Regions from separate parts of the Paenibacillus sp. IHBB 10380 genome, predicted to be linked through region 1. Evidence: a T-box and tRNA genes for the amino acid it is inferred to sense, from the RefSeq annotation. Region 1 holds a T-box; the other holds one or more tRNA genes.
What was found. The T-box of region 1 lies ahead of pheS (phenylalanine--tRNA ligase subunit alpha). A T-box ahead of a tRNA ligase gene usually reads a tRNA of that ligase, here a tRNA-Phe.

Region 1 (13,561 bases):
CTTTGCTTCATAAAGTGCCTGATCTGCATTACGAAACAACTTCTCTTTACCATAACCTTGGTGGTATACACATAATCCAATACTGACCGTTATAGGCTTGTTCTCCATATCAGGATGATTCAGTTGTTCAATTCCCTTACGAATATCTTCTGCCATCGTTACAGATTCAGTTGCTGTTTTCTCAGTAAATATAACAGCAAATTCTTCACCACCATAACGTGCTGCGAAATCATTGGGCATCATAAGAGACGCTAACTTATTCGCTGAATCTTCTAATACTAAATCCCCTATCCTATGACCATAGGTATCATTAACCTGTTTGAAATTATCAATATCAATCAGCGCAATAGAAAGAGACAGCTGATTGTTCTCACATTGTTCCAGTAGTACTTCTAAATATTCATGGAATGTTTTGTGATTATATAAACCTGTTAAAGCATCTATTTTTAATAACTTGTCAGAGATCGTCTTTTCAACCATCAGCTGTTGCTCCGATTTAATGACGTTCTCCAAATGTTCTCTGAATTCGTCTATACGAATAAGAATGGTCCTCACAATAATAATACACACGATAAATACACACTCAGTATATACAAACTCATAAATAGGCTTCTCATATATTGGAAGTTCAAGCAAGAAATAAATAACACCATATAACAGGATGCAAGAAACTGAATATCTAAATACTAATTTCCAGTCTAGGTATATCATAGAAACAAGCACAGGCAATAATAAGCCAAATTGCGAGATATGCATCATAGGTCCAATGAAATAAAAGAAATAGGATAATAAAAACCCACACATAACAATCTTCTGTTTATTAAAATTGGTTCCATAATAAAACCAAATTTCCATGGATATCATAAATAACAGCATAATCCCATTAAGAATAACACGCCAATTCAATGAGATATACAATCTGCTTAATTCGACAATGCCTAGTCCCTCAGGCATAATTATAATAAATTGTGCAACTAAAAGCATAACTAACATAATCCAATACGAATTTATTATTTTGCGGTGCCAAGCATTTTCTAGTATGACTTCCGTATGAATTCTCATCCCCTACTTTTATCCAGTATCATGTAATATCCATTATAACTGAATCTATATACCTGTAAATCATTTTGTTACTTCTCGTTCACTAATCCTTCAAATCAACGATATGCGATTGATCTCATAGTAAGGTATAATATTGCTATATTTGTCACATTATTAGTTTAATAGGAGGGAATTCATGAGAAAAACACTTGCAATTATTATATCATGCTTACTTATTCTAACTTTAGCAGCATGTGGAGGTAACAAAGACAACTCAGCTCCAGCAGATAGTGGACTAACGGAAACAGGAGTTGCTCCAAGCGAGGAGTTAGTCATCACGGCAACTAACTATACCTTCGATCAGAAGGAATACCATTTGAAGAAGGATGTACCTGTCAAAATCATTTTTGATAACGCTGAAGGAAACCATGGCGTACTTATACCAGGCTTAAATCTTCAACTTGATCAAAAAAAATCTTCAAAAGTTATTACACCAGATAAAGTCGGCAGATATGAAATAAGCTGCTCTATCTTCTGTGGTCCAGGCCATACAACGATGATTTCAGAAATCGTTGTCGAATAATATAAATCCCCTTATTATCATACCAAGGAATACATCCTTTTCTGAGATAATAAGGGGATTTTCCGTTTAGTTCTTATCCTGTTCAATCAATTCGATCCACTCGTTATATTCACTTTGCAATTTAGCATATTCCTCACGGAGAAGACGATGCTCTTCTTCAATCTGAGCCGCCTGTTCTACCTGCATTTCATGCTCTACTTGCAATAGACGGTACTGATTAGCTACTAGCTCGAATGATTCGCCTATCTCTCGTAGTTCTGTCGATACAGTCTCCTTCTCTCCTTGAAGCACTTCTACCTGTTGCTCTGAAGCCGCGATCTCTTGCTGCCAAATATCCAGCTCTTCTTGTAGCTTCAATTGCTCAACATTCCAGACGGATTGTTGCCTTGTTAGTTCTTCATTCTGATTTTTCCAGGTATGGAGATCTTGGTTAGATACCTGTAGTAATCCTTGCACCTCTTCATATTGTTTAGTGAGATCGACTAATTCGCTCTCAAACGATTGACATCTACGCTTAGCTTGCTCATGCAACTCTTTCTGAACAGTGAGTTCATCATGAAGTGATTTCATTCCCGCTTCAAGGGTCTCATTCTGCTCGGTACTTTCTAGAATCCTTGATTCTAGTTCAGCAATCTCTTCGCTTCGTTTGTCTGCAAGCATCTTCCACGATGTTAATTCAGCCGTTAATTTGTGTACCTCACCTTCCAATTTACGGGAAGAGTCACTATACTCACCAACCGTCTTCTCTAAAGATTGACGTTTACTTTCAGACTTTGTTAAATCATTCTTTATTTGATTCAATTCTGTTTCCAGCTTCGTAACTTTACTTAATAGGGACTGTTGTTCAGTCTTCGAAGCCTGTTCACGATGTACAACCTGCTTATGCTGTTCGGTCAATTGAGTATGTGCCTCTTGACTCTTCTTTAAATCCTGCTCCATATTGCGAAGCTTCACCTGTTGCTGCGAATGATTACTTCGTAATTCAACCATTTGCTTGTCCAAATTCTGAATATTCTGTTTGTGCTTCTGCTCCTGACTCGCCTGACTCTGCACTAACTGATCTTTCTTAAGACTCTCCTCTTTAAGAAGAGACTTATGCTGTTCAAGCTGCTGCATTAGGTCAGCCTTATCCTGTTCAAGTTGCTGTAGAAGTTCATCCTTAGCCTGTTCCAGCTGAGCATAAACTCCCCCTTGTTCCTTGAGCTTACTCTCATATTCTTCCTGCTGCTTCACGAGCCGTTCCTGTTGTTCCACGCGTGTTGCCTGAAGCTGAGAGATCTCAACCCTTAATTCACTCCGCTCACCCGTCAATAATTTCACTTCTTGACGGACTTCCTGCGTTTGAATAGCCTCCTCAGCCATGTGAACAGCTGCTAGCACTGCAATTTTAGGTGTATCTAACCGCGAATGATTCTTCGATATGCTGTTCATCCTTTCATCCACGTAACTAGCAATTTTTTTCATATAATCTGAACTACTTCCAACCAGTTTATAAGAAGTCCCGTAGATTTCCACGGTGACACGTGTACGATCAGGTATATTCACTGTTTCGCCCTCCTTCTCATGGGTGTTTATTCTCGCTGTCCATTTATCATGAATAAGTTCTTATATCCTATATTTACTAGGAAAAAAAGTCACACCGAATCTCTATTTCTATGGATTCGATGTGACTTCGTTTAATTCCTGCTATTTTCTTAATTCAGCTGCAAAAGTTTGTTCAAGAGCTGTAACAACATGACCATGCAACGTAGTCACTTCCTCATCTGTCAACGTACGCTCCTGATGACGATATACAAGTGAAATCGCTACGCTCTTCTTGTTATCGCCAAGTTTACTGCCTGTGTACACATCGAATACTTGCACAGTCTGCAGCAAATCACCTGCGGTTTCACGGATCAACGCTAGAAGAGCACCCGCTTCTACCTGCGAGTCTACAACTACGGCGATATCACGCACAACAGATGGATAGCGAGGCAATTCACGATATCTTACATCATAATGAGTATAGTCATAAAGAGGTTGAAGCAATATTTCTGCCACGTAGACATCTTCCAGACCTCGATCAAGCTGAAGCTGAGGATGAACTTGACCTAGAGTCCCTAATAATACCTTACTCCCCCCATTGTTCTCCAAATAGATGGAAGCTGATCGACCTGGATGATAGCCCTCAGGCTTATTAGCAACATAAGATATGGACTGTTGAAGACCCAGATGCTCAACCAATGTTTCTAGCGCACCCTTAAGATCAAAGAAGTCTACCTTCACCGGATTTACATTCCATTGCTTCTGCCCAAGGTTCCCACTAAGAAGAAATGCAAGTACGGGTATTTCCTTCGGTTGCGTCGTTATTCGTTCTTCCTCAGAGAAAAATACATGACCCATCTCAAATAATGCCAAATCCGATTGTTTGCGGTTGACGTTATATGCCATAGCATCAAGTAATTGAGGGATAATACTCGTACGAAGAACACTACGTTCCTCACTCATAGGCATAGATAATCTAACAGGTCTACTTCCCTCGGTTAACGCGGGGAATACAGCCGCCTGATCAGGGTGAGTAAAAGAGTAACTCATTAACTCCTGCCATCCTCCATGCGTTAGTAATCTACGTAAATCACGTCTTAAAGCTTGTGGCTTCGTATATGCACCAGGCGTTGTTGGTCCTTGAATAGGTGTAGTAGGAATATTGTCATACCCATATAAACGAGCGATCTCTTCTATAATGTCAACGTCACTTCTAATATCGCCACGCCGTGTAGGCACTAGAACTTCGACCAAGCCATGTGCTGTATCCGCACAATCGAAATGGAGGCGAGTCAAAATCGTTTTCACTTCCAACAGTGACAATTCCGTACCCAATACCCGATTCAATTTATCCAGTGTGATCGAAATACTAAGCTCTTGCGTAGGGGTAACTGTGGTTTCAACTACACCTTGATGTACCGAACCGCCGGCATGAACAGCGATTAAATAAGCCGCTCTGTTCAATGCAGAAATAACTACACCCGGATCGACTTCTTTCTCAAAACGTAGGCTCGCTTCAGAACGAAGACCTAATTGACGCGAAGTTTTACGTACTGTACCTCCATCGAATTTAGCCGATTCTAACAGTATATTTACTGTCTTCTCCGTAACTTCAGAATTAGCTCCACCCATGACACCGGCAAGCGCTACTGGCTTCACACCATCTGTAATCAATAGCATGTGAGGCTCAAGCTTCCGCTCTTGTCCGTCCAAAGTCGTTAACGTCTCTCCAGCTTGGGCTAAACGAACATCAATTGCCCCGTTCGCAAGTTTATCAGCATCAAAAGCATGAAGGGGTTGGCCATATTCAAGCATGACGTAATTCGTAATATCTACAATGTTATTAATTGGGCGTACGCCTGCGGCCATAAGCCGATTCTGCAGCCACTGTGGTGAAGTCTTAATGGTTACATTTGTAATATATCTAGCAGCATAGTGGCTACAATGATCAGGCGCACTAACGCTTACTGAGATATGATCTGCAGCTGCATCACTAACTTCCACAAGATCTTTCTCAGGCGTTGGCATCTTCACTTCGCGTCCTAGAATAGCTCCTACTTCGTAGGCAGCACCACGCATGCTAAGACAATCAGAGCGATTCGGTGTTAAATCGAATTCTAGTACATAATCATCTAGACCCAGCACCTGACTTATCGGGGTACCCACCTCTACAGATTCTGGAAGCACTAGAATTCCTTCTTGTTGTTCTTTCGGAAGCAACTTGTCATTGATACCTAATTCTTTAGCTGAACAGATCATACCGTGAGATGCTGCACCACGTAGCTTCGCCTTCTTGATCTCCATACCTCCAGGCATGACAGCTCCCACGAGGGCTACAGGAACCTTCTGACCCGCATCCACATTCTTAGCCCCACACACAATCTGTAAATCCTCGTTCTGTCCTGCATCTACGATACAAATATTTAACTTATCCGCATCAGGGTGTTTCTCCTTGCTCTTCACGTAACCGACAACTACCTTGTCTACGCCCTTATTGCGGTTCTCAATCTCATCGATTTCTATTCCCGCACGTGTAATCTGTTCAGCTAAATCCTCAGCCGTAACATTATCTAGCGCAACATATTCCTTTAACCATGCCGTTGATACCTTCATATCTATCTCCCTTCCTTCTTGTCGAAATTAGATCCGTGCGAATTGCTTTAAGAAACTCATATCACTATTGTAAAAATGACGAATATCGTCAATTCCATATTTCAAAATGGCAATTCGTTCAACACCCATGCCAAAGGCGAATCCACTATACTCTTCCGGATCATAACCACCCATTTCAAGCACCTTCGGGTGAACCATACCGCATCCTAGAATTTCAAGCCAGCCCGTATGCTTACACATCCGGCAACCACTTCCGCCACACTTCACACAGGTAACATCCACTTCAGCACTAGGCTCTGTGAATGGGAAGAAGCTAGGACGCAAACGAATTTGAGTGTTAGGACCGAACATTTCTTGCACGAACTGCTGCAATGTTCCTTTTAGATCACTCATACGAATGTTCTTATCAATAACAAGGCCCTCAATTTGATTGAACTGGAAAGAGTGAGTCGCATCATCATCATCACGACGATATACCTTACCAGGGCAAATGATTTTGACTGGAACCTCACCTTCCATCGCCTGCATTGTACGAATTTGTACTGGAGACGTCTGAGTGCGCATCAATAACTCCTCAGTAATATAGAACGTATCCTGCATATCACGAGCTGGGTGATCCTTAGGAAGATTTAATGCCTCAAAGTTATAATAATCCGTCTCCACTTCAGGTCCTTCAGCGATGCTATAACCCATGCCAATGAAGATTTCTTCCATATCCTGAATAACCTTATTGAGAGGATGGATAGCTCCTTGAGTCATTCTTCTACCTGGCAACGTAACATCCACTTGTTCAGCTTGAAGACGTTGTTCTGTTTCTGCCCGTTGAAAAGCGTTCTGCTTAACCTCAATGACTTCCTCAATCGCTGCGCGAACCTCATTGCCGACTTGCCCTAGAAGAGGTCTTTCTTCAGCACTTAAAGAGCCCATTCCTCGCAAAATCTCTGTTAATGCGCCCTTCTTACCCAAATATTTCACACGTAAATCGTTTAATGTTTGAGGATCTAACACATCCTGCAAATGGGCCAACGCCTCAATCTTTAATTCTTTTAACTTTTCTCTCATAGCCTTTCATGCCCCCTTGATTTCACTTCATTTCAATGAATAATGAACATTCATAACCCATTCCTGCTACAAATAAAAGCAAAGCATTATAACAAAAAAGGCCTCTCCTCCCCAAAAAAGGGACGAAAAGACCGTGGTACCACCCTTGTTAGAAATCATGCTCAGTAGAAGCAAAATAGCCTCTGGCTTCTGCCTATCCAAACATCATTTTCTCACTTTAAACGATTATAACGGATCGTGAACCGATATCCTCTACGCTTACCCTATAATTTAAAAAGTCTAAATTACGAACAAGTTCAAGGAACTGCTCCGGAGGGAACTTCGGTAGCCTGTATCTGTAGAAACGCTCTCAATCTAAAGGCGTTTCCTCCCTGTATAGAGGCACTACTTACTCTTCTCCATCATTGCATTTCATTAATAACAAAAACACACTCTATAGACCATTATTATATGCATAATTGTGAATGCTGGCAAGTCTAGTTCGCTTTTCAATCTTAAAATTATTCTTATATTGAGTATAGAACCTACAGCGCTTCAAGGTCTTTACGAAGCATGCGAATTTTCTCCATTCTTGTAGCATTCTCCTGTTCCGTTCCTTCCTCTTCATTCAGCAATCTTGAGAGCTCCCACGCTAATTCAATTCTTTCATTGTCATTGGATGAATTCCCTACCCGTGACTGCCCCTTCATAGCGATAGATTCTTCCTCTTCTTCAATCGTCCCTTCGAACAACTGTGGCACATGCTCGCTAGATAGCATCAACAATCGATTCGCTAGCTTTCGTACAAGCATTCGGTCATGGGAGACGACAACAAGTGCGCCAGGGTATCCTTGAAGTACATCTTCAATAACTTCACGTGTCGATATATCTAAATAATTCGTTGGTTCATCGAGTACAAGCAGATTGGCCCCACTGAAATAAAGCTGTAAAAAAGCTGCCCGACATCGTTCCCCCATACTTAAGAGTCCTACCTTCTTGAATACATCCTCACGCGAAAAGAGAAAGCACCCTAGAATGGTCCGTGCATGAGTCTCCGTCATATCTGGTAAGCATAACAAGGTTTCCAGTAACGTCTGTTCATCATCCAAGCCATCTAGTTCTTGTGAGAAATAGCCGATCTTCATCGCTGGATGATGCCGAACTTCGCCTGTAATAGGAACTATATGCCCCATCATCAGCTTCAATAGCGTCGATTTCCCTGTACCATTAGCCCCTCTAACCGCAAGCCGATCCCCTCGAGCAAGGACATAATCTAACCTGTTAAACAAAGGACTATGTCCCTCAAATCCATAAGTAACCTGCTCAAGTCTTACTAGATTACGTGCAGCAAAAGAACCCGCCCCCATCTGCATATTTAATTTGGAACCATTTCGTGGTTTCTGTACACTCTCTGCATCAAGTCTTTCCATTTCCTTCTGCTTAGCATGATAACGAGAAGTGTTCTTCTTCGCTTTCGCTTTATAATAACTAACCGCACTTGGCATTTCTTGTTTAGATGCTGCGCTATCCGCTTTATTGAACCACTCCTGATATCTTCGTATCGATTCTTCTAGTGCTTCACGAGCCTGTTGTTGCTTCTTATGAAGTGCTTCTTGTTCCCTCAATTCTCTTTCTTTTTCACGTCGATAATCACTATAATTCCCCTTATATTTCTTCAAGCCCACTTCAGTTAACTCACAAATCCCGGTAGCCACTCGATCTAAGAATGTTCTATCATGAGATACGAACAATACGGTTCCCTCATAGTGTAACAACCATTGCTCCAACCACAACATACTAGACTCATCCAAATGGTTCGTTGGCTCATCTAACATGAGGAACTGGGGTCTGCGAACGAGGAGTGAAGCCAGACGCACTCTCGTTTTTTGACCTCCACTTAACTGGGCGAATGGAACTTCCCATAGCTCAGAGCCAATCTGAAGCATCGTCAAGATCTTCTCTAGTTCAACTTCCCACCTAAAGCCATCTAATTGCTCGTATCGTCCTATCCAATGCCCGTAAGCCTCAAGCAATGATTGACTCTGATCTAAGGAAATATTCTGAAGCTCATTCTCGTATCTTATAAGTTGCTGTTTGATCTCACAGAGTTCTTGACTGTCATGCTGAGCTGCTTGATACGTCGTTAGATCCAATAAGCCATCTCCATGCTGTTCCATAACTCCCCAGTGTTCTACTGGCAAACCACGCTCAACCGTACCTTCATTGGGCTCAACCTCACCTGTTAACATTTGAAAAAGAGTACTTTTCCCCACGCCATTACTTCCAAACAGGGCGATCCTTTCTCCTTCATAAATATCTATGTCTACATGCTCAAAACACAATTTACCATTCCATTCTTTTCCTAAACCCCTACCACGTAAGATGCTCCTCATAAATATCACCCCTTCTTAAATATCAGTAACTATAAACTTCACGGACATTTAACCCTGAAACACAAAAAAACCGCAGGCACAGGCCTACAGTGGGATGTTAAAGATGATATGGCTCAACAAAGAAGGATCGTCAGTAATCCAAAAAGGCCCTTGCCTCATGGTGACGATAACACCTGAATTGGACACACCTATCCTCTCCCCTACACACTGTAGAGACTGCCTGTTTCATTTACATGCAGTTTATAGAGAAATAGATGGTTTACTTCATCGGCGTCGTGGTTACCTCTTCTTTACCTGAATTTATTATACGCTTACATTCTATCAGGCTAAGCTCAATAGTTCAACTTAATTCCTAAATGATCATAAATTATATTTATCGTCTGCCCCATAAGTGGAAACAAGCCAGTCGTTTTCGAATTTTTTGCAAAGAAAAAACCCTTTCGCGAGAAGGGTTTTCGGTACTTTTTGGATAAAAGCGGGTGATGGGAATCGAACCCACGCTATCAGCTTGGGAGGCTGACCGCCCCCGTGTATGTATCAAGACTGCGCGTAATTGGTGCCTGATGAAAGAGGATCCTATCCCAAGTTATAAGGTTGGTAACGTCCGTCGAATCCGAAAAGAAGTTCTTGTTTCTTGGATCGAAGATAGAGAGAAAGCAGAGCTCAGATGAAAATTTTATCTACCAAAGGGAATGTTATAGAAACATTTAAGTTAGGTAACACAACCATTCATATCTGTGATGATTTTATCGTTTCTGATTTCGAGGTTGACACTGTGGTCAAAGAACTTTACGCAATTGGATGGAGGATTCTTACTCAAAGCGCAACAAAGCCTTATAATACTTTTTAGATAGGACAATCCTAAATTTGGAAGGAGCGAACATATGAACAAATTAGTATTAAGCGAAGAATTCTCACACCTCAATTATGAGCAGTCAAATTACCAAATGAACGAGATTGTTGATCCTTTTCTTTATACAAATAATAGTACCATTGAAAATCGAAAGATGATTGATCGTCGAGAACTTCCCAACTACTTAACAGCTAAGGGATATCAAAATTCACCAGTATTTCACTTCGTAGGGTTTATGAATTAATTAATACAAATCCCGATCACGGAAGTATACCAAGCTTCCGTGTGGGAACCAAGAGTTTGTTGGTAGAACGAAAGGAATTTTTGAAGTGGTGGGATGAAACGAACATCAAGGGTAGACAAACATACTCAAATTGATTGAGAGGAGAATAACTAGCCACTAAGCTCGAATATCAGCTTCAGCTATTTGCCAGAGAGTGACTTTAAAGCTTAGTAACGGCGAAACAATAAGCGGAGTGGCAGAAGTATTCACCGCCTCTAATCGTGCCAAAATTCGGACGTCAGAAGGCCCTACGTGGGTGCCTTATGCGGATATTGCTAACATAGAATGGATTGATTAAGATTAATAGAAAGAAAAACAGAGGACTACATTGGCACTATGCCTTTGTGGTCCTCTTGGATTTTTATTTAATCCTTATAAACAAAAGCGAGTCAAATTCTTGAAGTATCGTACCAGTTAGCCATACATGCAGCGCAAACGCCGCACCCCAGATGATAGAAGTTAATGAGTTCTTCCATTAGAGTTGAACAGGCTCGAGAAGGACATTACAAAATTCAAGATTTTGTGCAGATGTACCCGCGGCTACTACCAGACACTGTTAAACAATTAAAAGGCCCTGATTTTCCACTTTCGCTTTTCTATCGAAGGTGCCACACAACTCTTAATTTTATATGTACCGACTGCGATGTTTCCTGTTCTTTTTTTAGTTATACATATTTAGTATTATTTCCCTTTCCTTAATTGCTTTTCTCGCTTCCATTGCTTCTCATTTGTCTTCTTTTGGCATTGGCAATGGTACTTTCCAATCCAGGTCATAGCTCTTTTTTGCCAATTCTGAAGTAAGACTGATCTTTTGAGGGAGTTCTTTCATTTCATAACTTTGCAATTTTATTCGGATATGATTTCTGCCTTGTTCATCCTTTCCTATCATTTTAAAATCTCCACCTGTTACATCGTATATTTTGCCCTTTTCATCCTTTATAGTCCAACCAAAACGATTAATAATTTTATCTGTGTCATCATCCATTAAAATCGTATCTGCTAGATTAATATATGATATATCCTTCAAGTAAGCCTCTAGTAAAATAGTAGCGTGCTTCTCATTCTTTGGAGATGCTTCATTTAATGGTTCGTCAAGTGTTACTGACATGATCTCAATCGTTTTGCCATCCTTATCTACTCTTACAGGTTTTTCGGCAAGCTGTTTTGGCTCAAATGATACGCCCAGCTCATACGGTTCTGTTTTTTCTAAAGAATCCAATACTAGTATATATTGATGATCAGGAGGCAGTGGAGCAAATCCATACTTCCGATTAGAATGACCGTATTCTCCTACGGCTTTGCGTGGAGTATCAAGCACCCTAGTTAAATCTTTTACTTTCTCTCCTTTTTCATTTTCAATATGAAAATTCAGTTTATAATCATCATAGCGAACATAAGGATCAGCTGAATCTACTTTTCCTTTCACTTGTTTGCTTTCCTGTACTAATCTTTTCTTTGCCTCTTCCGTCCATTTCGTTTCATAATCCACACGAGCAGCAGTCGGTGAATGCATAATGCTATTTAGATTGATTTGCAGTCCCTGTGGTGTGGTATACGTCTTATCGATTGCTAGCACCTTTGAAGCCTTAATTGTTTTTTCTAAATCAAAAGGAATCTTTAAGGCCCAATTTCCTTTAACAGAGTCGATCTGATTCCCCTCGAACTGTAATAAAAGCTTCTGTTCTTCTGTTTCCCCGGGTTTTTTTAGAGTGAGATATCCGTAATTTTCTTGGATTTCTATCCCATACGTTTTAGTTTCTTTAATTACATTCCCTTTCAAATCTGTTACCTCTACGTTACTTATGTGAAGTTTATCCGGATGAATAAAGTTCTTTTGCTGATCCTTGATCGAATAAACGGCCACAATTCTCATCGGATCAGCCAATATCTCCTCTATTTCAAGAGTATAGCCCCGATCAGTAACAGAGGCATTTACCTTCTGTGAAAAACCCTCCTGTGCTGCATATTGCAGTTCTTTATCAGAACCATCAAATAAAGATTTAACATAGGCCGCAAAGGTAGGACTCACCGATATTGTTAAAAGCAAAGCGCAGCTAATTGAGACAGTAAGTACCAAAGTGCCTAGTAAACGTGACCTTTTTCTTTTATAGGCTACCACTTGGTCAGGCATCACAAAATTAGGCTGATCCAATTCTCCAGCTACCTTTTTTAGAGTTTGTGTAATCTGTTTGTCAAGATTATTAGTCATGCATGATCGCTCCCATCTCGGAAATTACGTGTGTTTCTTTCTTAACTTGTATTTTTTCAGCAATTAACTTTCTGGCCTTATGTAGCCTTGATTTTACCGTACCCTCAAACACACCAAGGATTTTTGCAATTTCAGCTATACTAAACTCTTCATAATAGTAAAGAATAACTGCAGAGCGATGCTTCGGCGTCATCAACTGAATCGCTTGCCAAATCTGTTGCTCTTTCTCCTTTTGAAGAATACTCTCCAATGGGTTTTGCCCAAGGTCAATAGAGTCCATATATTCTTCCGTTTTTTTCTTTCTACGCACCATATTAAGTGCACGATGTGTCACAATTTTCATAAACCAAGCTCGAAACGATGTCCCTTTTCGTGTATCATATCGATAAAGTGATTGATACGCTTCCCATAGTGCTTCTTGAACGGAATCCTGAGCTAGATGGTAATCATGGACGATCAAAAAAGCGACTCGAAATGCACTAGTTAAGTGAGGTTGAACAAGTGTTTCAAAATCAACTGGACCTCCTTCCTTGGGTATTGGAAAATGATTATTTTCTTGCACTTAAAAGACCTCCTCGTTTTTCCTTTCACTTCTTATTCACCAGTTCTCGTATTTTGGTTCATAAAAAGAGGAAAAAACTTTTCCCTCACTTGGGTGAACTGCTACTTGCGAGGTTATCAATAAATTTTCCCATTTAATCACATATACGAGTGCTGTTAGCTTCGCTGGTACTACCCCGATTAAGAAAAAGAATATGGAATATATTTCTTTTTTGGGGCACTTGTCGGCATTTCATCTATAGACACATCGGCAAATTCGGTTGACAGGTCAAATTGAATAAACCCATAAACCCCAAACTCATTACCTTCTTTGCTTCTAAGCCATAGTTTGAATTTCTCTTCAGCCTTTTTTTGGCGTTAGTTCAGTACGACACAGCGGAAACAATAAACAGAGCTATTAGTGAAATCACCAATCTTTTCATAATAACCGCCTATCTGAAGAAGTTTTCAGACTACATTA
Region 2 (16,711 bases), 530 kb from region 1:
GAGTGCTAAGATCCATTGTCGAAAGGGAAACAGCCCAGACCATCAGCTAAGGTCCCCAAGTGTGTGTTAAGTGGGAAAGGATGTGGAGTTGCACAGACAACCAGGATGTTGGCTTAGAAGCAGCCACCATTGAAAGAGTGCGTAATAGCTCACTGGTCGAGTGACTCTGCGCCGAAAATGTAACGGGGCTAAACACGCCACCGAAGCTATGGCTTGATGCTTTGCATCAGGGGTAGGGGAGCGTTGTATGCAGGTTGAAGGTGTACCGTAAGGAGCGCTGGACAGCATACAAGTGAGAATGCCGGTATAAGTAACGAAAAGATCAGTGAGAATCTGATCCGCCGAAAGCCCAAGGTTTCCTGAGGAAGGCTCGTCCTCTCAGGGTAAGTCGGGACCTAACGCGAGGCCGAAAGGCGTAGTGGATGGACAACAGGTTGAAATTCCTGTACCACCGTAATCCGTTATGAGTAATGGGGTGACGCAGCAGGGTAGTGACGCGGACTGATGGAAGTGTCCGTCTAAGCAGTGAGGCTGATGTGTAGGCAAATCCGCACATCATGAAGGCTGGGCTGTGATGGGGAGCGAAAATTATAGTAGCGAAGGTCATGATCTCACACTGCCAAGAAAAGCCTCTAACCAGGAGAAGGTGCCCGTACCGCAAACCGACACAGGTAGGCGAGAAGAGTATTCTAAGGCGCGCGGAAGAACTCTCGTTAAGGAACTCGGCAAAATGACCCCGTAACTTCGGGAGAAGGGGTGCCCCGGTAGTGTGAATAGCACGAGGGGGCCGCAGTGAAAAGGCCCAAGCGACTGTTTAGCAAAAACACAGGTCTGTGCGAAGCCGCAAGGCGAAGTATACGGGCTGACGCCTGCCCGGTGCTGGAAGGTTAAGGGGAGTGGTTAGGGGTAACCCGAAGCTATGAACCGAAGCCCCAGTAAACGGCGGCCGTAACTATAACGGTCCTAAGGTAGCGAAATTCCTTGTCAGGTAAATTCTGACCCGCACGAATGGCGTAACGACTTGGGCGCTGTCTCAACGAGAGATCCGGTGAAATTTTAATACCTGTGAAGATGCAGGTTACCCGCGACAAGACGGAAAGACCCCATGGAGCTTTACTGCAGCTTGATATTGGATTTGGGTACGATCTGTACAGGATAGGTGGGAGCCTGAGAAGTAGGAGCGCAAGCTTCTACGGAGGCGCCGTTGGGATACCACCCTGATCGTATCTAGGTTCTAACCTAGGACCGTAAACCGGTTCGGGGACAGTGTCAGGTGGGCAGTTTGACTGGGGCGGTCGCCTCCTAAAGAGTAACGGAGGCGCCCCAAGGTTCCCTCAGAATGGTTGGAAATCATTCGAAGAGTGCAAAGGCAGAAGGGAGCTTGACTGCGAGACCTACAAGTCGAGCAGGGACGAAAGTCGGGCTTAGTGATCCGGTGGTACCGCATGGAAGGGCCATCGCTCAACGGATAAAAGCTACCCTGGGGATAACAGGCTTATCTCCCCCAAGAGTCCACATCGACGGGGAGGTTTGGCACCTCGATGTCGGCTCATCGCATCCTGGGGCTGAAGTAGGTCCCAAGGGTTGGGCTGTTCGCCCATTAAAGCGGTACGCGAGCTGGGTTCAGAACGTCGTGAGACAGTTCGGTCCCTATCTGTCGTGGGCGCAGGAAATTTGAGAGGAGCTGTCCTTAGTACGAGAGGACCGGGATGGACGCACCTCTGGTGTACCAGTTGTTCCGCCAGGAGCATAGCTGGGTAGCTACGTGCGGACGGGATAAACGCTGAAAGCATCTAAGCGTGAAGCCCCCCTCAAGATGAGATTTCCCAATTAGTAAGACCCCTTGAAGACGACGAGGTAGATAGGTTGGAGGTGGAAGTGCAGTAATGCATGGAGCTGACCAATACTAATCGGTCGAGGGCTTATCCTAAAAGTTTCATGAAGTGAAACTACTTCGGAAGCATATGCTGTTTTAACATTGCAAATTCGTTTCGTATCTAGTTTTCAAGGATTAAACCTTGAATAATAGTTATATTCCCTGATAGCTCAGTTGGTAGAGCACTCGACTGTTAATCGAGTTGTCACAGGTTCGAGCCCTGTTCGGGGAGCCATATGGAGAGGTGTCCGAGTTGGCCGAAGGAGCACGATTGGAAATCGTGTAGGCGCCAAAAGCGTCTCGAGGGTTCGAATCCCTCTCTCTCCGCCATAGTATTTATGCTTACGAAGCGAGCTTTACTTCGTAAAACTTTTAGGCCCGTTGGTCAAGGGGTTAAGACACCTCCCTTTCACGGAGGTAACATGGGTTCGAATCCCATACGGGTCACCATATTTATTAATATCGAAAAGAAGCTTGCTTTAAACTCGATATATGTGATATGATAATATTCATCTATTTAATGGAGGCTTAGCTCAGCTGGGAGAGCATCTGCCTTACAAGCAGAGGGTCGGGGGTTCGATCCCCTCAGCCTCCACCATACGATCCTCTACTGGATATATGGATGAAATTAAATATTTTGTAAATGACGCGGGGTGGAGCAGCCCGGTAGCTCGTCGGGCTCATAACCCGAAGGCCGCAGGTTCAAATCCTGCCCCCGCAACCAATTATTCCTTTGCTAAGGAATAGAATATGTGGAACCGTGGTGTAGTCGGTCTAACATGCCTGCCTGTCACGCAGGAGATCGCGGGTTCGAATCCCGTCGGTTCCGCCATTTTTATAGTAGTGATATTTCAATATGGCTCGGTAGCTCAGTCGGTAGAGCAAAGGACTGAAAATCCTTGTGTCGGCGGTTCGATTCCGTTCCGAGCCACCATTTTCATTGTAAATTGAATATTTGGTGCGCCGGTGTAGCTCAACTGGTAGAGCAACTGACTTGTAATCAGTAGGTTGGGGGTTCAAGTCCTCTCGCCGGCACCATTGTTTTGGAGGATTAGTGAAGTGGCTAAACACGGCAGACTGTAAATCTGCTCTCTACGAGTTCGGTGGTTCGAATCCATCATCCTCCACCATTTCTTTTATAGGGGCATAGTTTAAAGGTAGAACAACGGTCTCCAAAACCGTTGGTGTGGGTTCAATTCCTGCTGCCCCTGCCAAAGAAATTTATGATGTAGATAATAACATGGCGATTGTGGCGAAGGGGTTAACGCACCGGATTGTGGTTCCGGCATTCGTGGGTTCAAGTCCCATCAGTCGCCCCATTTTTTTGAATGAGTTGTTCTGTTTCACTATGATGTAGATAATAATATGGCGATTGTGGCGAAGGGGTTAACGCACCGGATTGTGGTTCCGGCATTCGTGGGTTCAAGTCCCATCAGTCGCCCCATTAATTCTAATGTTGGGGATTAGCCAAGCGGTAAGGCAACGGACTTTGACTCCGTCATGCATAGGTTCAAATCCTATATCCCCAGCCATTATATGCGGACGTGGCTCAGCGGTAGAGCATCGCCTTGCCAAGGCGAGGGTCGCGGGTTCGATTCCCGTCGTCCGCTCCATTTTTGTACGGCGCCATAGCCAAGTGGTAAGGCACAGCTCTGCAAAAGCTTTATCCCCAGTTCAAATCTGGGTGGCGCCTCCATTAATTTAATATGCGGGAGTGGCGGAATCGGCAGACGCACAGGACTTAAAATCCTGCGGTAGGTGACTATCGTACCAGTTCAAGTCTGGTCTTCCGCATTAATTAATTAATAAAATATGCGCCCTTAGCTCAGCTGGATAGAGCGTTTGACTACGAATCAAAAGGCCAGGAGTTCGAATCTCTTAGGGCGCACCATGAATTACGCCGATGTGGTGGAATTGGCAGACACGCCGCACTCAAAATGCGGTGCCGAGAGGCTTGCCGGTTCGAGTCCGGCCATCGGTATACAAAAAAGGTTTATAAGATTGCTTTTCGAAGCGATTTTATAAACCTTTTTTCTGTTATTAGTAAATATACTTGATTCTTATTAGAGATGTAAATTACCGTAATTCAGCAATGATCTGTAACTAGAAGAATATATGAACTATTAATAATAACGGTAGGGGTACAAGTGACCTCTTCTTTTTCGTTTCTTATTAGAATTTCTAAAAAGTTATTTGCAGGCTTATTATCTCTGGCTGTATTTTCTCTCCTCGCAGTAACAGCTAACGCTGCCAATGATTTACCCTCTAGTAACAATGGGGTACAAGCTAAGGAAATTGTGCCTATAAAAGAAATTATGTCAATAAATGAAACTATGCCTATAGGTGACAGACAGGTAGAAAATCAGTCATATTACAATTCTTTCACAGGAACGGTGAAGAAAATAAGTGATGTTGAAGGTGTTGCAGGTACGAAGTACGTGCTAGTTGAAAATGCAGAGGGTGGCATAGCCAACTTTGTAATATCTACTGACACCTATCTAGCAAATGTAATTGAACTTGCTGAGGGCTCCACAATTACCGGTTACTATGAAGCAAATGCACCGATGATTTTAATTTATCCAGCTCAATACAATGTTAAAGTTATTACAGCTAATCATCCTAAAGATGAGAATATAAAGGTAGATTTATTTGACAAGGATCTGGTTAGCGCTGATCATTCGCTGCAGCTGAATAAATCAGATCAGACCACAGTGGTGTCCCAGGATGGGAAGGCTTTTGAAGGTGAACTCACAAACAGAAAACTTGTTGTTTCATACGGCATATCAACAAGAAGTATTCCAGCACAAACAACTCCAACGAAAATTGTTGTATTATTCGAAAAAGAAGTGCCTCCCATTCATCAATTAACGGATGAGGAAATGTCTACAATGATTGGAGATGTTTCTACTATGGAGATCGTCGTGAATGACAAAATAATCAAAGCTCCAGCAGCATTCATCAATGAAGGTGGGACGGTTATGGTTCCACTTCGAGCCATTGCTGAAGCTCTAGAATATGACCTTACTTGGAATAATAAGCTGAAGAGTATTATGTTTGGTGAGGTTGCTTCATTAAAAATAGGTGAGGATAACTACAAGAATTCCAGTGCGACTTCTATTCAATTAGGGGCTTCTCCACAATTGGTTGGGAATAACGCTTTTGTTCCTTTGAGCTTTTTCAAGACTGTGGTTGGCATGAATCATGCGTACGTATTTGAAGCACAAATTGTTATTAGCAACGATGAAGCCATTATGGAATAGTTAAGTGAATAAGCTATTTACTGATAAAAACTCTTGAGCTGCAGTTGCTCAAGAGTCTTTTTATAAAGGAGTGCTCTTAAAAATGGCTCAAATCTCAAAAATATTCTCCTTAATCAACGCTCCCCCTTTGCTTTATCGCGGGTAATCGGTAAAATAGGATATAAATGTTCTGCATCAAGGAATACTAGAAAATTTTACTATAGGAAGGAATTACTTAATTTGATTATTCAACCTAAAACACGAGGCTTTATTTGTACGACTGCACATCCGGAAGGCTGTGCTAAACAAGTACAGCGTCAAATCGACTATGTAAAATCCCAACCAGCTATCGAAGGCCCACGTAATGTGCTTGTGATAGGCGCTTCTACAGGCTATGGACTGGCTTCTAGAATCGTGTCTTCATTTGCTGCTGGGGCTAACACGGTCGGCGTTTATTTCGACAAAGCTGCAGAGGGTGCACGCACAGCTTCTGCAGGTTGGTACAATTCCGCTGCGTTTGAGGAAGCTGCCAAAGAAGCTAACCGTCAATCATTCAGTATCGTGGGAGACGCTTTCTCCGATGAGATTAAAGAAAAAACGATTGATTTGATCCGCACCGAGCTTGGAAAAATTGATTTGGTTATCTATAGTGTGGCATCACCGCGCCGCACACATCCAAAAACAGGCGAGACATTCTCTTCTGTCATTAAGCCGATTGGTGAAACCTATACGAATAAAACCGTCAATTTCCACAATGGCGAAGTAACGGAAACAACGATCGAGCCTGCGAGTGAAGAGGAAATTCGCCAAACGATTGCTGTAATGGGCGGTGAGGACTGGGAAATGTGGATAGATGAGCTTGAACAGGCTGGTGTGCTAGCAGAAGGTGCAACTACCGTTGCTTATTCGTATATTGGACCAGAAATTACACACGCTGTATATCGTGAAGGAACGATTGGTTATGCCAAAAATGATTTGGAAGCAACAGCGAAACGACTTCACGAGAAGCTTGGAACTCACGGCGGACGCGCATTTGTGTCAGTGAATAAAGCACTCGTAACACAATCCAGCTCAGCTATCCCTGTAGTACCTTTATACATTGCTGCTCTTTACAAAGTTATGAAGGAACAGGGTATCCACGAAGGCTGTATCGAGCAAATGTATCGGTTGTTCTCTGATCGACTCTATAATGGATCGAAGGAGACGCTTGTAGATGGAAGAGGTTTAATCCGTGTTGATGATTGGGAAATGAAGCCGGAAATTCAAGCTGAGGTCACGAAGTTGTGGTCAGAGCTAGAGACGAATAACGTGTATGACCTTTCTGATCTGGAAGGGTACCGCAAGGAGTTCTTCCAACTCTTTGGCTTTGAAACCGACGGCGTAGACTACGAAGTCGATACGAATCCAGAGGTAGACATTCCGAATCTTCGTTAATACAGGTAACGTCACTGTTCAAAGGGGCGCAAATGGTCCCTTGAACGGTGTTCTGGTTGTGAACATAGGATGGACTAACAAAGCTATATAAACGACTGAGAGGTGACTTCTGAATGGTTCAGGAGTCATCTTTTTTATATTATGAGATTGAATTTCGTTACTTTGCTATCTTATTCGGCTATACGTACATTTGGAGCCTGGTGAGGTATAGTAATGCTATAGTAATTAATCAGTGAGTATATAGATATCAAGTGGGAGGTCTCGAGATTGCCACTAGGGAATAGCAGATATACAGAGGGGAATTCGATGCAAACCGTTAAAACAAAATATTTTGAATATGGACAAGAAGAAATGGACTATCTTACAAGCGTGGATGTAACACTGGGGGTAGCGATAGCTCGAATGGGCAAGGTTGAGCGTGTCATTATTCCCGATCTGTTCACGGCGCTCGTCTATGCCATTGTAGGCCAGCTTATTTCTGTGAAGGCGGTCCACAAGATTTGGACAAGGATACAGGATCGATTTGGTGAGATAACTCCGCAAAATATAGCCATACAGACAGCCGATGATATCCAACGATGTGGGATGACGATGAAAAAGGCGGTTTGCATTCAAAATGTTGCCCGTATGATTGAACAAGGCGCATTTGATTTGGATGAACTGTATGTTCTATCAGATGGCGAGGTCGTCAGGAAATTGATAACCTTAAATGGAGTTGGTAAATGGACGGCAGAAATGATGCTTATTAATGCAATGGAACGCCCTGATGTAATCAGTTGGGGGGATATAGCCATTCGCCGCGGAATGATGAAATTGTATGGTCTAAGTGAACTTTCACAAGAGCAGTTTGAAGAATATCGTCTAAGATATTCACCTCTGGGTTCAGTTGCTTCTATATACCTGTGGACCATCTCATTTGAATAAGTAGAAATTAAGCGACAAGGAGTACATGAAGTGGACAAAACGATTAGAGTACAGATATTTGAATTGGTGGATGAGGAGTATCAAAAGTTCGCCTCTGCACTTATCCCGAATGTTAATAATGTTGTGGGGGTTCGTCTGCCGGAGCTGCGTAAATTGGCAAAAAAAATCGCAAAGGGAGATTGGCGTATCTATATAGAACATGCTCAAAGTGAATATTTTGAGGAAATCATGCTACAGGGCATGGTTATTGGTTATGTAAAAGCAGACATTGAAGAAATTTTGCAATATGTGGCTAAGTTTGTGCCTAAAATTGATAATTGGTCAGTATGCGATAGTTTCTGTGTAGGGCTAAAATTCACTAAAACGAATATGGAACAAGTATGGGATTTTTTGCAGCCGTATCTGTCGTCTGAAAATGAATATGATATACGTTTTGGTGTAGTCATGCTTCTTAATTTCTACATTGAAGAAGAATACATTAGTCGAGTGTTACAGCTACTGGACAATGCTAAACATGAGGGATATTATGTGAAAATGGCGGTCGCTTGGGCAGTATCAATCTGTTATGTAAAGCTGCCTGAACCTACTATGACATACTTGAATAGCAATTCACTGGACGATTTCACATACAACAAAGCTCTGCAAAAAATAACAGAGTCTTACCGCGTGGATCCAGAAACAAAAAAAAGGATTCGTAGCTTGAAACGAAAATAAAGAGGCTTGATTGAAGTGGAGATGGGAATAAAACTCCCCAGAGGATAAGGTCAGAGTCCATTCTGTAAAAGGTAGCCTATCATCCGTGGAAACGAATAATAGGCTACTCTACATATTATGCAATGTATTTTTGGGGAATCCAACATATGAAAGTGGTCGCTCGGATTATGAACGACAATCATGCCTTCATCTTCTGTATGCTCTAAGGCTCAAATCCCTGTTGGCTCACATAAAGCTGATCCTTGGAGAAAACCTGAAGCAATCGCTCATAGACCATGCGATAGGCAGCGGGGTGATACCAATCTTCCATACCTATCTGTTTGTACAACGTTTGAATACCTAAATTACGAGTTCGTCTCCCGCCACTGCCGTCTCCCATGAAATAATCATCCACACACACCCGATCTACTAGTGAACGTAATATTTCCGCAAAACCCTCGCTACTTGGTAACACAGGCGCAATCGTTGCCTGCGTAGGTACACCCGCCTCAGTCAATAATTGAAGGGTCTTTAACCTAGCGGGAATGGGAGGGGCATTCGGAGAAAAATGTTTGCGGATGTCCTCAAGGTCAGTTTCAACCGTCATACTCACACGTACTTTCTTCCCTAGGCGTAACAACAGATCAATATCTCTCCTAACAAGAGGGCTGCGGGTCTGGACGAATAAAAAATCGGGTGGATCGTTAGCCATGACCTCCAGTAAAGATCGGGTGATTTGTTCTTTGTGCTCAATAGGTTGATAAGAATCGGTGCTCGATGACATGAAGATGGTGACGGGTCCTTTGGTTTTGGCTCTCTGAAGCTCCTTTTGGAACACGTGAGCAGCATCTTTCTTAACATCAACCCAAGTGCCCCACTCCGCGTTACGAAAAGTAGAGACTGGCATTTGTCGTACATAACAGTAAGAACAACCAAATGAACAACCCGTATAAGGATTTAGCGAATGACTATAGCCGGAGAGAAAACCAGTTCCTTTGTTCAAGAGCGTTTTTGGTGTTTTGTATAAATATTCTGTTTTCATACGATTACTCCCGAAAGTTTAGTCATGGTCAAGATAAGTTGAATTATGCAATGTTGTCAGCAAGATCCCATCCTCGAAGATGAAAGATAACTCTACTTAGCATCGTGAAAAATAATACCAAGACTGTATCTTATCCCAGATGTAATCGTACTAACGCCATGTCGGAGTGTGTTTTTGTAATATCCGCGCGTTCCCAAAACAGGTCGGTGTTGGGTCGGGAAAATTAGACCCTCACCTTGTTCTAATGTGATAACGTGACCTCGGCTTTGCGCACGGGGTCGCTGCTCTACCAGTAGAAACTCTCCACCTGTGTAATCCTCTTCCTTTTGATTGAGGGCGAACACTACTTGGAAGGGGAAAGACACTTTCCCATACAAATCCTGATGCAAGCAGTTGTAACCGCCGGCTTCATACCTCAGAATTAATGGGGTTGACTGGGTTTGTTCTTCTTTGTGGCATCGATCTAGAAAATCCATCAACGTTACCGGGTAAGCGGCTGCGTGACCCAATTGGCCGAGCCAACGATTTGCTGTTTTTGCAAGTTCCGGATATAAACCTTCACGCAGCTGTTGCAGTACATCTGGAAGGGGAGTATCGTAATATTTGTACGTCCCAATTCCGAATCGATATCTAGCCATGTTAACCGTGCTTCGGAAGTGATCCTCTTCCTCGTAAGTGTTGATGATTTCTTGGCACTCTGTTGTATTTAATAAAGAGGGGAGTTTGGCATACCCGTGTACGTCCAACGATTGTTGGAGTGAATTCCAATCCAGATCAGCTATACGTTCAGCGAGACGATCAGACATGCTGTAAACCTCCTTCAATAAGTATGCCATCCTGTTCTAATTGGAGTAGTTTCGTTTTCATGTCTATGCCGCCACGATAGCCCGTTAGAGCCCCATTTTTCCCGATTACTCGATGGCAGGGTACCGTAATCAAAATGGGATTTGCACCAATAGCAGTGCCTACTGCGCGAACGGCGGCTGGCTTTTCGATCTGATGGGCAATATCCGTATAAGACTTGGTTTGACCATAGGGAATGCTGCAAAGTGCATTCCACACGGCCAATTGAAATGGTGTTCCATGAAAGTCGAAGGGAGCTGTAAAGCTTTTTCGCGTCCCCTGCAAATACTCGATAAGCTCGGTTGCATAAGGCTGCAGTCTTTCATCATCCTGACTGAGTGTGCTCCCTGGAAACCGAGATTTTGCCCAGTGGGTCAATTCTTCATAGGGCTGATTCTGAGAGCCTACAAAACAAAGTCCTTCAGAAGTAGCCGCGATATACATATTCCAATCCTCATGCGTTAATAAAGTCCAGTAGATTAGTAAATTAGTGTAGTTTTTCATGATCAAATACCTCATTCCTTGTTTTGGAGCTGAAACTGACGGTAGCCTGCGGGTGTATACCCCGTTTTCTTTTTAAATAGGGTGATAAAGTAGGATGTATTAGCCAAGCCCACGCATAGGCCAACTTCAACAATAGATTTCTCAGAAGATAGTAACTGTTTCTTAGCCTGCTCGATTCGTTGTAGCTGGATATACTCAACGGGTGTTATGCCCGTGACTCTCTTGAATGTCCGATGTAAATGATATGGACTGCCATGACTGATATCTGCGAGCATATTCAGCGGTAAGTTCTCCATATAGTTCTTGTCAATGTATTCTGTCACCACAGCTATCCATTCATCATCTGGCAAACGTTGGCCTGTAGGCTTACATCGCTTGCACGGACGAAATTTTGCGGATAAGGCTTGTTCAGCGGTCTCAAATAAGTAGATGTTCTCTTTTTTTGGTGGTCTCGATTTACAGGAGGGTCGGCAAAAAATGCCAGTGGTCTTTACCGCGTAAAAAAACTGGCCGTCGTAAGAAGCATCATTGTTGATGATGGCTTGCCATTTTTCATTTGTCAGTATTTCCACGTTTAGCGTATTATCCACATCCTCCTGACGGAATAACATCTCCTGATTCTGCTTCATATGCTTAACCATAATGTTCACCTCATAAATAGTATACCCCCTGAAATGGATGTTTGTACGGATTCACGAATGTATCAGCAAGATACCGAAACAATAAAACGTTTGGCTGTTACAACGAAAGAAGGAAGGGATCAGGCTATAGTATTTAGAATCTTCATGAAAAATAAATCGAACGATATATTGTATACTTTCTAATATATAGTGTAAGGGCGAAGGGGGATGGCCGATGAACAATCCACAAGAATATAAGAAACTCATTGAGCTTACGCTAGCCGGCAGCCGTGAAGCGTACAGTGAGTTATATGAAATAACAATTCGAGATGTCTACAAAGCCGTTCATTTCCTCGTTAGAGAACCATCCGATGTAGATGATGCGGTTCAAGAGATTTACATTCAAGTACATCGGTCTCTTGGACAATTTGACGTAAGCCGACCCTTTCGTCCTTGGCTAATGGGTTTGGTCATGCGACAAATTCATGCTTATCGAAGAAAGAGATGGACGCATCTCCGAATCATCAACAAAGCTGAACAGGTTGATCAAGCCATGGAATACGACTTCGCCAATGAGGTCGTGGACAAAATATCGAATCGTTCCTTACTTGCGAGCGTAGACCGTCTTTCGTACAAACTGAAGCAAGTTGTGATTCTACATTATTTGAATGAATACGCCCAAGAAGAGATTGCTACCATATTGGACATCCCTCTGGGGACTGTGAAATCACGTATCCACGCTGCTCTACAGAAGCTGCGTCAGAAGCAGAGGTCTAACCATTTTATTGTGGGAAAGGTGGAGGATCTGCATGAGTCTTGATGAAGAGTTACGATCAGCATTCCAGGAAGAAAGCAAGAAGTGGATTGCTCCACCGGAACTTAAAGAAAGCATACTGAAACAAGTTGTGTCCAAACAAGGAGGAAGACGAATGAAGAAATGGCTCGTGGCAAGTATTCTGGCTGCTACTTTATTAATCCCTACAGGAGTTTATGCAGGGTATAACTATTTGGCTGATTCCATCTATGGTTCACAAGAAAATGTCGCATCAATCGGAGGAACACAGGAGAGATATGATGAACTCGAAGCCAAATTACAATTCGCTAAACAAAGCTTTACCGAAGACGAATTTACAACGTTTATGTCTTTAATCAAAAAGTTTGGAAGTTTTAATCTGAAATATGCAGATGCTGATGGCGTAATTCACCCAGAGCAACTAAACGCTGCTGACCAAGAAACGTTTCAGAGATTGACTGTAGAATTAGAGCCCTTATTTGAAAAATTGAGTAAATTAGAATCATTGGGGAAGGAAATAGATAATGATAAAGATAAACTTGTAGATAGGGATATTTTCTGGAACGGAGTAATTGAGAACGCAGAGAAAACATTTAGCAAAGATGAATTAATTGATTTCACAAAAAAACTAAATGAGATGAGATCATATGATGCAAAGGTTATGGATCCGGATCGCAGTCTCCATATGGAGCGACTAACGGAAAAGGATAAAAAAGATTTAGATCAGCTTCAGGAGCAGCTTCGGCCATATTTTGATAAGGTAGGTATTATGATAAAGCCGAGTTCATGAGTTCATTCAAGGATGGAGTACATCAGTAAAAAGAACTTAAAGTAATAAAAGCCCGCTGACGTTAGTGTCAGTGGGTTACTGGATCATAGTAAGGAATCATTGGGTTATATACGCCATGGTTTCTTTTTTTTGGTTCTCCGACTTCGGTCCAAGACTCTCCCCGTCTAAGGTCTAGGATGAATTACCGCCTCTGGTCTGTTTTGAGAAACTTGATTTACACCTACAATAAGTACATAAGGTTGAGACCTTGAGAGAGGCGGTGAGAAATGGATGCAAACAAAACGTGGAAATGGATTGGCTGCAGTACTTATCTTTGTTGGAGCTTTAATGCTATTGGGAGTATTCGGACCGTTACTGGGTAGATTGTTTGGATTATTGTTTCCAATACTAATGATTGCCTTAGGCTACTATGGTGTACGTCGCGGTAAAGTAGTTATCGGTTGGATTATTCTAGCGATAGGTATTTTAGTATTAATTGGAAAGCTGTCTTGGTTCATTGGACCACTACTAGGGATTATATTGTTGGTTTACGGAATATCTCTTTTAAAGAAAAAGAACACGACTTACTAATTAAAAATGTATAACAATTGAAACAAGGTGTTAGCTTAAGGAGGGAGTAGAAGGTATGAGTGTTTTTCGTCGAATGCGTGATATAACGGTAGCAACATTAAATGAACGTCTGGAACAAAGTCAGGATCCTGTGAAGCTCATTGATCAATTCCTGATCGCTACACGTGATGATATTACGGAAGTCGAAAAGTTGTTTCAACAGTACGCTTCTCATGTGAAGCAACTGAAGCAGCAGGTTGACCAAGCAACATCTATGAGAAATAAGCGTGAAGAGCAGGCACTGTTAGCCCTTAAAGCGGGTGAGGATCATCTGGCAAAGTTAGCACTTCAGGAGAAAATAATTCATGAAGAAAAGCTAGAACAATATAGCGAACTACTGGAACAGAGTAGATTATCCCTTCGTGAGCTTGAAGATCAGATGAACGAATTGAAGCTCGAATATCAATCGGTATATAGTAAACGTCAATATTACGCTGCAAGAATGGAAAATTTAAGACTTCAACAACGCATGAACCAACGTATGGGTGATTTTGGTGGAAAAGATGTGCCTAAGATGTTTAACCGTCTCGAAGATCGGATTACCGATTGGGAACTGGAAGCACGTAGTTTACGTGAATTACGTCGAATGGGTCAAGATTACGTTGAACAAGCGAGTATAACGGTATCTTCTGTTCTTGAGAAGGAACTGGCTCGTCTGAAAGAAAAGCTGAACAACAGCGGAAAGGAGTAGCAGCATGAGCAAATTGTATCGGTCAACACGTAATAAAATGGTGACTGGCCTATGCGGTGGATTATCGGAAGTGTTTGGTATCGATTCTACATTGCTAAGAATCCTAGTATTGCTCAGTATTCCTTTTACAGGCGGAACGACCTTGTTTGTCTACATCGTAGCTTCACTCGTTATTCCAAAGGAATCGGTACCGCCATTTAATTCTTATGGACATGGAGCTTCAGGTCCAGGTGGTTACGGGTTTAATGGAGGTAATCCATACAATGGAGGTCCAACTCACAGTAATCCATACAATGGAGGCCCAACTCACAGTAATCAATTTAATGGCTATGGCTTTGATGATAAGAGAAACAATTCAGGTGGATTTAGTTCAGACACCTCTGAGTTGGATGACATGATGAAGGATATTGAGAAAAAGGCTCTGAAAAAAGAAGTGGAAGAATTAAAAATAAAATTATCTAAGTACGAGAAGGGAGAAGTGTAAACAATGGGAGTATTCAAACGAATTAAAGATATGACAAAGGCGTCGGTAAATGAGGTATTGGATAAAGTGGAGGACCCGATTGTGATGTTGAATCAATATCTGCGTGACATGGAGGCTGAGATTCATGAAGCTGAGGTGACCGTAGCTAAACAAATGGCGAATGAACGTCGCATGAAGCAACGCGTAGATGAAGCTGTGAAGATGGGGGCACAACGCGAGGCTCAGGCTGAGTTGGCATTGAAGAATGGACAGGAAGAAGTGGCACGTAAGCTTCTTGAAGAAAAAATATATTTTGACCAAAAATATTCCGAGTACCAAGGTCTGCATATTCAATCCGAGAGTCAAGCGAAAGAGCTAGTGCAACAATTGCATGAAATGAAAGATGAGTTCTACAAAATGCGTAATAAACGCAATGAACTAGTAACTCGTGCACAGATGGCTAAGGCTAAAAAGCAAATGTCTCAAGTAAGTAGCCTTCACAATATTGAGAGTGGTAGTGCATCTCTAGGATTCCACCGTATGGAAGAGAAAATTATGCAACTTGAAGCGGAAGCAGACGTTATGCAAGTCCCATACCGTAGTTCTTATGCGAGTGTGTCCAATCCAGTTGATGCTGAAAAACAGTTGAAGGTGGAAGAACAGCTTAACGCTTTGAAGAACAAGGTTAATGCTCCAGCACCTAAGAGTGAAAGTAAATAATAAGTATTGTTCGTAAGTAATGATGTGATATGCTAAGAAGGTGAAGCCATGCCGTATGGAATTCCATGCAGTATGGCTTTTCCAAATTCGCAAATTATTAATAGAGGGAGGTGCGGCATGGAAAAGAGAAACCGAATAATCGCGATGTGTCTGATTAGTGTTGGATTTCTTATGCTATTCGGCAAGTTGATGGACTTCTTTACCATCGTCGCGCTTCTATTCATAGTATTAGGTATTTACAAAATTCGTGGCGGCAACTTTCAAAAAGGGTATCTCTTTATGGGAATCGGTGCCGCTTTGATTTTATTGGATCATTTCTTTCTTGTTATTGCGATATGTTTAATTTCTTTAGGACTTTTTTATGCTAAAGCAAAGAGAGAGCAGCCTAAAGAGGGTTTTATTCAAAAGCTCAGTTTCATGTCACATTTCGATTGGGATCAAGCCCCTTGGGTTATGCGAAATACGAGTGTCTGGCATGTGCTTGGTGAAGCGGATTTAGATTTGTCACTTGGCATGCCTGAGGATAAGCAGACGGTCATGATGTTCCAAGGAATCATGGGTGATATGGATATGACTATTCCGGAGTATTACGGTGTAGAGATTGAAGCGTTTGTCTTATTCGGTTCTATCGATTTTGATGGGAATAAGGATAGTGGCATGATGAATCGTATATCTTGGAAATCACCAAATTACTCAAGTAGTGAATATAAGATTAAATTTATTGTGTCGTACTTAGTTGGAGATATGGATATTCGCTTATCCTGAAGATAGGAGGGATTCTCTTGTGAAGAGTAATAAACCTACGAACATGGTAGCCAGAAGTATGGGCGAGGGAGCCCTTCTTTCTTTTCTTTTACTTCTGGTTATCTTTTATGTGTTATATACATACGGTTATTTGGCACCTTTTGACTCTTGGAAATTAGGTATTCAGGCTGGTGCTACACTTATTCTAGCTCCCGTTGGGATTGGGGCGATATTCGGTTTCTATCAGAGCTATCGTATAAAACGGAAGCTGGAATTGTTACGTGAAACCTTGTTATCATGGGAGAAAGGTAACGTTGCTCGTTCTATGCCAACTCTCGGGCAAGATGAGGTGGGCCGACTAGGCGAACAGCTGGGCAGGATCAGCAAGAAGTGGGAAGATCAAGTTACTTCGTTACAGCGACTATCGACTCACAATGCCCAATTGGCAGAACAAGCAAGGGTATCTGCGATTGTAGAGGAGAGACAGAGACTTGCTCGTGAGTTACATGATGCTGTATCCCAGCAGTTGTTTGCGATTTCTATGACAGCTACGGCGGTGGGAAGAACGCTTGATAAGGATTTTGACAAAGCAAAGCGGCAGGTAGCCTTGATAGAGGAAATGGCAGCTGTTGCTCAATCCGAGATGCGTGCGTTACTTCTTCATTTAAGACCCGTATATTTGGAAGGTAAACCTTTAGAGCAGGGTCTTATGGATCTAGTGAATGA

Region 2: it encodes a tRNA-Phe, which carries the amino acid that the T-box ahead of pheS (phenylalanine--tRNA ligase subunit alpha) is inferred to sense. The anticodon was not compared.

Annotation. Positions count from the first base shown of each region.
Region 1 covers NZ_CP010976.1:3,513,080-3,526,640, forward strand. Annotated here, with positions in the region: gene UB51_RS26535 (GGDEF domain-containing protein) at 1-1,062, opposite strand, end outside; gene UB51_RS15695 (cupredoxin domain-containing protein) at 1,238-1,624, shown strand; gene zapA (cell division protein ZapA) at 1,691-3,169, opposite strand; gene pheT (phenylalanine--tRNA ligase subunit beta) at 3,311-5,761, opposite strand; gene pheS (phenylalanine--tRNA ligase subunit alpha) at 5,789-6,823, opposite strand; T-box leader at 6,939-7,237, opposite strand; gene abc-f (ribosomal protection-like ABC-F family protein) at 7,348-9,195, opposite strand; gene UB51_RS15730 (hypothetical protein) at 10,080-10,292, shown strand; gene UB51_RS15735 (DUF4179 domain-containing protein) at 11,056-12,540, opposite strand; gene UB51_RS15740 (RNA polymerase sigma factor) at 12,533-13,102, opposite strand.
Region 2 covers NZ_CP010976.1:4,043,328-4,060,038, reverse strand. Annotated here, with positions in the region: rRNA gene UB51_RS18430 (23S ribosomal RNA) at 1-1,930, shown strand, start outside; tRNA gene UB51_RS18425 (tRNA-Asn) at 2,036-2,111, shown strand; tRNA gene UB51_RS18420 (tRNA-Ser) at 2,115-2,206, shown strand; tRNA gene UB51_RS18415 (tRNA-Glu) at 2,252-2,326, shown strand; tRNA gene UB51_RS18410 (tRNA-Val) at 2,399-2,474, shown strand; tRNA gene UB51_RS18405 (tRNA-Met) at 2,524-2,600, shown strand; tRNA gene UB51_RS18400 (tRNA-Asp) at 2,631-2,708, shown strand; tRNA gene UB51_RS18395 (tRNA-Phe) at 2,735-2,810, shown strand; tRNA gene UB51_RS18390 (tRNA-Thr) at 2,839-2,914, shown strand; tRNA gene UB51_RS18385 (tRNA-Tyr) at 2,922-3,006, shown strand; tRNA gene UB51_RS18380 (tRNA-Trp) at 3,017-3,090, shown strand; tRNA gene UB51_RS18375 (tRNA-His) at 3,120-3,195, shown strand; tRNA gene UB51_RS18370 (tRNA-His) at 3,245-3,320, shown strand; tRNA gene UB51_RS18365 (tRNA-Gln) at 3,334-3,408, shown strand; tRNA gene UB51_RS18360 (tRNA-Gly) at 3,415-3,489, shown strand; tRNA gene UB51_RS18355 (tRNA-Cys) at 3,499-3,572, shown strand; tRNA gene UB51_RS18350 (tRNA-Leu) at 3,585-3,670, shown strand; tRNA gene UB51_RS18345 (tRNA-Arg) at 3,691-3,767, shown strand; tRNA gene UB51_RS18340 (tRNA-Leu) at 3,776-3,857, shown strand; gene UB51_RS18335 (stalk domain-containing protein) at 4,024-5,136, shown strand; gene fabV (enoyl-ACP reductase FabV) at 5,356-6,549, shown strand; gene UB51_RS18325 (DNA-3-methyladenine glycosylase family protein) at 6,856-7,473, shown strand; gene UB51_RS18320 (DNA alkylation repair protein) at 7,504-8,187, shown strand; gene UB51_RS18315 (SPL family radical SAM protein) at 8,390-9,208, opposite strand; gene UB51_RS18310 (2OG-Fe(II) oxygenase) at 9,301-10,014, opposite strand; gene UB51_RS18305 (methylated-DNA--[protein]-cysteine S-methyltransferase) at 10,007-10,555, opposite strand; gene UB51_RS18300 (bifunctional transcriptional activator/DNA repair enzyme AdaA) at 10,567-11,166, opposite strand; gene UB51_RS18295 (sigma-70 family RNA polymerase sigma factor) at 11,411-11,995, shown strand; gene UB51_RS18290 (DUF3600 domain-containing protein) at 11,985-12,758, shown strand; gene UB51_RS18285 (LiaF transmembrane domain-containing protein) at 13,029-13,328, shown strand; gene UB51_RS18280 (PspA/IM30 family protein) at 13,384-14,058, shown strand; gene UB51_RS18275 (PspC domain-containing protein) at 14,063-14,542, shown strand; gene UB51_RS18270 (PspA/IM30 family protein) at 14,546-15,241, shown strand; gene liaF (cell wall-active antibiotics response protein LiaF) at 15,359-16,006, shown strand; gene UB51_RS18260 (sensor histidine kinase) at 16,026-16,711, shown strand, end outside.